One region of the Pseudoalteromonas sp. SG45-3 genome, then DNA from elsewhere that is predicted to be linked to it. Evidence: predicted binding sites of a transcription regulator. Region 1 holds the regulator's gene; the other holds the start of a gene.
What was found. The regulator FliA, encoded in region 1, starts transcription of late flagellar genes. The targets are predictions, from matches to a motif close to CTAAAGNTNNNNNNNNNNNNGCCGATA.
Positions count from the first base shown of each region.

Region 2: a site for FliA is predicted at 1,130-1,156, ahead of H5126_RS16945 (DUF4402 domain-containing protein). Genes of this name have one in related genera too.

Region 1 is NZ_JACJEN010000013.1:50,504-53,707, reverse strand. Features, by position in the region: gene H5126_RS14415 (protein phosphatase CheZ) at 1-602, opposite strand, end outside; gene cheY (chemotaxis response regulator CheY) at 620-1,003, opposite strand; gene H5126_RS14405 (RNA polymerase sigma factor FliA) at 1,044-1,754, opposite strand; gene H5126_RS14400 (MinD/ParA family protein) at 1,781-2,641, opposite strand; gene flhF (flagellar biosynthesis protein FlhF) at 2,634-3,204, opposite strand, start outside.
Region 2 is NZ_JACJEN010000018.1:19,349-22,552, reverse strand. Features, by position in the region: gene H5126_RS16955 (SPOR domain-containing protein) at 1-172, shown strand, start outside; gene H5126_RS16950 (SPOR domain-containing protein) at 542-1,096, shown strand; gene H5126_RS16945 (DUF4402 domain-containing protein) at 1,212-1,814, shown strand; gene H5126_RS16940 (DUF4402 domain-containing protein) at 1,818-2,300, shown strand; gene H5126_RS16935 (molecular chaperone) at 2,310-3,140, shown strand; gene H5126_RS16930 (hypothetical protein) at 3,175-3,204, shown strand, end outside.

The sequences.
Region 1 (3,204 bases):
TGTTCAGCAAACGCAGTTAAAAGATGAAGTAAACTTTCTTCTACTTCCCTAACAAGTTCAATAACACGGCGAATAACTTGACCTGTTAAGTCTTGATAGTCTTGAGCCATCAGTACATTTGTCATTAAGCTTTGAAGCTCATCAGTCTTATGATGAGAGTTGTTCATAAACTTATCGATGCTATGGCAAAGTTGCTTAAACTCACCAAGCTCAATTTCGCGGCTCATTAAACGATCCCATGTCGGTTTGATATGAGATATTTCGTCCGCTAACTGTTGGGCTATAGGTAAACTGGCCTCCACTGCATCCATTGTTTTATTAGCCGCATTTTCTGTCATTTCTATAACATAATTAAGCCGCTTTTTAGCATCTGGAATCGCATCTGTCGTTATATCAGTTAAGCGAGTATCAAGCTCAAAACTTTTAAGGGCTTCGTGCAGTTGACGAGTCAACTTTCCAACTTCAGCAAATAATTCAGACTGCTCTTTAGATGCAGCCTCTAAAATCAACTGATTTGCTTTGTCTTGCTCATCATTTTCTAAAAAAACAACGAGCTGACGAGCTTGTTCTAACGTTATTTGAGGCGCAGCTGGTGCTGGCATAAGCCTCTCCCCCATCATTAGCCTAAGCGTTCAAATACTTTTTCTAATTTAGTTTTTAATGTTCCAGCCGTAAATGGCTTAACAATATAACCATTAACACCAGCTTGCGCTGCAGCTATTATTTGTTCTTTTTTAGCCTCTGCCGTTACCATTAATACAGGGATATGTTTTAACTTATCGTCTGCACGTATTGCTCTTAAAAGATCAATACCCTGCATTCCAGGCATATTCCAATCCGTAACTACAAAATCAAACACTTGATTTTGCAACATAGGCAAAGCTGTAGACCCATCATCAGCTTCTTGAACGTTAGTGAAACCTAAGTCACGTAACAGGTTTTTTATAATGCGTCTCATTGTTGAAAAATCATCAACTACAAGAATTTTCATGTTTTTATCCAAAACATCCCCCAGTGAGGTATTAACCTTTGTTTACTTACTACTAATTTATCCAGTCATTGATTTTAGCTTTAAGCTTAATCATCGCCTGACCATGTATCTGACTTACACGCGATTCACTTACATCGAGTATATGTCCTATTTCTTTTAAATTCATTTCATCGTTGTAGTACAAAGAAAGCACCATTGCATCACGCTCTGGTAATGACTTAATTGCACTTAGCAAAGACTCATTAAACCTATCATTTTTAACATTATTAAAAGGTTTATCTTGTGCTAAATCTTGGCCTACAGGAGTAATAACATCCTCATCTACACCAAGGTCTTCAATGCCTAATATTTTACTCGTATTCGCATCATTTAAAATATGATGGTACTCATTGAGCGAAATTTCAAGTTTTTCAGCAACTTCTATGTCCGTTGGTTCGCGGTTCAGACTACTTTCTAGCTCAGTAATTGCTTCTGCAACTTGCCTGTTTTTACGGTGAACTGAACGAGGAGCCCAATCACCACGGCGCATTTCATCAAGCATAGCACCGCGAATACGAATACCTGCAAAAGTTTCAAAGCTTGCGCCTTTTGTTGCATCAAAGTTTTTCGAAGCCTCTATTAAGCCTATCATTCCTGATTGAATTAAATCATCAAGTTGAACGCTAGGTGGTAATCGAGCAATTAGATGACATGCCACTTTTTTAACAAGTGATGCATGCTTCTCAACAATCACATTTAAATTTTGTGTTGATTGATATCCCATAGCTCTATTCACCAGTGTTGTCATAATTAACCGTTTACTAGTTTCTCAATGAAAAACTCTAAATGCCCAGATGGTTGGTTGGGTATTGGCCATTTAACTGCTTTTGTTGCCAGCGTTTTAAACGCAAGAGCGGCTGGCGAATTTGGAAAGAGCTCTACTATTACTTTTTGACGACGTGTTGCTTTGCGCATATTTTCATCATAAGGAACCGTTGCTACTAGCTCCATTGATACATCTAAAAAGCGGTCGGTAACTTTAGATAGCTTTGCAAACAATTCAGTGCCTTCACGCATACTGCGCACCATATTGGCAACAATTTTAAATTTATAAACGCCGTGCTCACGACTTAATACTTTAATAAGTGCGTAAGCGTCGGTGATTGATGTCGGCTCATCGCATACAACAACCATTACATCTTGCGCTGCACGCGAGAAGCTCAGTACCATGTCTGAAATACCAGCAGCTGTATCTACAATTAAAATATCAAATTCGGTATTCAATTCGCTAAACGCACGAATTAGCCCAGCATGCTCAGATGGTGATAATTCAACCATACTTTGCGAACCCGATGTAGCGGGTACAATTTTAATTCCTGCAGGGCCTTCAACTAAAATTTCATCAAGCTCACATTCACCAGACAAGACATGTGACAAGTTACGCTCTACACGTAAACCAAGCATCACATCACAGTTTGCTAAACCCAAGTCAGCATCCAGCACTAATACTCGATTACCTTGCTGCCCAAGTGCAATAGCTGTATTTAGAGAAACATTTGTTTTCCCTACTCCACCTTTACCACCGGTTACAGCGATAACTTTTACGCCGTTGTTATTGTTTTGACTCATTTTGCGCAGGCCGCTTGCTTGATCTAATACTGTGTTAATCATACATCCCTACTGTGCTTGGCGCCACTGCTTGGTGCCTTGAATGTTGTTCTTTTGTTCTTTTTAAATATAATTGCTCAGCCTTTTTAACTAGTTTCTCAGCATTTGCAACACGAATATCCTCTGGTACTCGTTGACCATTAGTAAGATACCCTATTGGAAGGCGATTTTGAATCGCAATACTAATAATCTCACCCAAACTTAATGATTCGTCTAACTTAGTGAAAATACAGCCACTTAACTGTACTTTTTTAAAGTGACGTACAGTTTCTTGCAATACATTAATTTGTGCTGTCGCGCTAAGTACTAAGTAGCTGCGAATATCTACACGTTGGTTACGCATTAACGTGTTTAATTGCTCAGTTAAACGTAAATCTCGCTGGCTCATACCTGCTGTGTCAATTAATACTAGACGTTTATTTCGTAAATGATATAAAACTTCAGCTAATTCATTAGCATCTTTAACTTGCTTAACACCACAACCAATAATACGACCATATGTTGCAAGTTGTTCATAAGCACCAATTCTGTATGTATCAGTGGTTATTAACGCCACTTTATCGGCA
Region 2 (3,204 bases), on a different contig from region 1:
CAAAATATTGACTAACGTAGAAACCGCCAAGATAAACGACAAAATGTTTTATAGACTAAAACTAGGCTCTTACCAAAACTTTAAAAATGCAAAAGCAGATTGTGACGTATTCAAGCTGTATAAACTCGATTGCATAGTAAGTAACTACACCGATAAGCCAGTAAGGCTGTAGCCCGTATTACGTAATATCAATCTGTAATAATACCTAATCAATCTTGGGGATTAAACCTGACGCAATTATCGCTAATAATTTTGATATACGAGTGCACGGAGGCAGTAGCTAGATCAATACAGCAATAATTAGTGATAGTAATTAAATAATGCAATTTTGTTTTGTTATCAACTCGGTTTTCTTACTTCAAAATAGACTACTTAATTAAAAAGTTGCTATAAATTGGCGCAAAATTTGCTTTGATTTATTATCTTGGTTAGTAGAGTGCATTTTGCAATGCGGTATTTTAAGTCTTGTCATTTAATATCAGTTTTATTCTTATCTTTTTATTTATATGGATGCAGCAGCGCAACTGTAAATAACGAGAGCGTGCAGCATTCTTTAATAACTGATAAACAAGTAAAAGAGTATGTTTCGCAGTGGCACTTACAGCAAGAAAGCATTGGTCGTTTAACTGCTATGGAAGATGATTTACAGCTATTAATTATGGCGTTATCGTCTCAAAGTGAATTAACTGAAAACCCTCCTTTACTCATGCAAAGTAAAACCGATATCACCTATGGTAATCAGCCTTCACAGAATTTGGAACCGACGGCACTAAATAACACTCCCGAAGTAAAAACACCAAACTTACAAAATTCAGAACTCACCTTAACAGATGAAACTAAAATTGGAGCACAGCTTGGTTGGTATTTAAAGCCAGAGCTTGTTAGAGCAAGAGTCGAAAGGCTTAAGCAATTATACCCTAGTGCATTTACTCAATTTAATTTTACTATGTTTGAACGTAAAAATAATAATATGACTTTGTATGGATTACGTGTAGGTCCATTTAAAAACGATGCTCAAGTAAGTGCGTTTTGTTATTTAGCTAATCAGCTTGATCAAGTATGTAATATTGCTGCTTTTGTCGGAAAACCAATATAATTAATAAATTAGGACTTTTAAACTTATATAGTATTAAAGTATTTGTACTAATAGTCGATACTAACTATAGTTGGGCAAATATTTGATAAAGCCCATTTTCTTATAAGGATTTAGCATGAAGTTTTATTTATCTGCATTAGCTGTAGCCACCGTGGTCAGCTCGTTTAGCACTTATGCTGCTACAGAGTCATTTGAAGCGAAAGTAACAGTACAAAATGCTGTAGTACTCACAAAAGATAACGATTTAAATTTTGGTACTATTCGTGCTATTTCAGATCCATTAGGCGCCGAACAAGCAACGCTGACAGTTAATCCTGATCCAGCTGCGAGCCCTGTTACTTCACAAGATAATCCAACTGGTAACGCTGCGAGTATCTCAATAATTGAAGGTGGTGAAGCGGGTGCTTTCAGTGTGTCAGATGTAGTACCAAACTCTATTTTAACCATTAGCGACCCAGTAAATACTTTGATACTACCCTTAGCTGGCCAAGGCTTAAATGAACCTGATTTTACTGTAGATGCTTGGACTTACTTTATAACGAGCGGAACAAATGCAGGAGCGCTTTATACGCAGGGTACTCCTAACCTACAAGCTGGTGCTGATGGCGCTGTATCATTTAATATAGGCGCGACTCTTTCTACTTCATCAAACGCATCAAGTGTGGATTACCCTGATGGTGAGTATTCTGGTAGCTTTAATATTGAAGTGTCATATTAATTAGTGTTTAAACAAACAATGCGCTTTTTGTATGTTTCTGCTTGGCTTTCGTTAATGTTTAGCGAGCAAGCCTATAGCGCAAGCATACAACAAGAAGCGCTTAATTTTGGCACTTTAGTTATCCCTCAAAATAATACTTTAAGCTCTATCACGATTAACCACAATGGTGAAATAACCACATTTGGTAGTATTTACGTATTAACTGAGGGGAATCCCGCAGAACTTTTATTTACCGATTTACCTCCGCTTACTCAAATATCGTTTAATAAAATGAGTGACTCTACATTGCAAAGTGAAGTACTTGGAGCTAATAGTGCCAAGTTTTCGGTTGTATTAGTGGATTTACCAAGCACGCAAACTAGCGATGAATTTGGAGATCTTTTACTCAAAGTAGGTGGCCGTTTAATAACGACAGGGACTAGCCAAAGTTACTTAGATGGTAGTTTTATTACTGACACCCAATTAGAAATTACGATTGATTACTAAAGGAAAAACATGCTTTATAAAGTTGTAGTGCTGCTCGCACTGAGTGTATGTATTTTAGGAAAAAATACATACGCAAATTTACTTATCTCTCCAACCCGTATTAGTTTTGATGAACGTCAACGAACCGCTAAAGTTACCGTAATTAATACGGGGGATGAATATCAAACATATCGTGTTTTATGGAGTGAGAAGCAAGCGCAACCTAGCGGTGGCTACATACAGTTGGCAGAGGCTACAAGCGAAAGTTTAAGTTCAATGGCACGTTTGTCACCAAAACAAATGCGTTTAGCACCTGGTGAAAAACAAACAGTAAAAATAGCAATACGTAAACCTAAAGGTCTAGCTTCTGGTGAGTACCGCTCTCATCTTCTATTTCAAGCATTGCCTGGTGAAAATACTAATAAAACAAGCTCAATAAAAGTTAATATGATTATGAGCTACAGCATTCCTATTTTGTTACGTAAAGACATGAAACAGCCAGAAGTTGCCATAGAACAAGCTAAGCTAGTGCTAAATGAAAGCAATCAACGTCCTCAGTTTTTATTGAATATAAAACGAGAAGGTAAGTTTAGTAGCTACGGTAAATTAAGTGCTTACTTTGTTGATAGCAATAACGAGCAAGTTAAAATTGCAGAAATTGGTAATTTAAGTATTTATCCAGAAGTGGATAATGCGTTTGTAACCCTTAGTTTATTTAGTGACAAAAATTTAGATAAAGCAGGAAAAGTCATTTTTAAATATGAAGGCAGTCAAGAATATAAAGACCTTACATTTGCACAATACACTCTGCCTTTAACCTCACAATCACTTAATGTTTTAAATGTGAATGACGCTAAATAATTTATTGTATGCACTATTACTAAGCATAAGTAGTTTGCTTAGTAATAGTGTAATAGCTAATCCT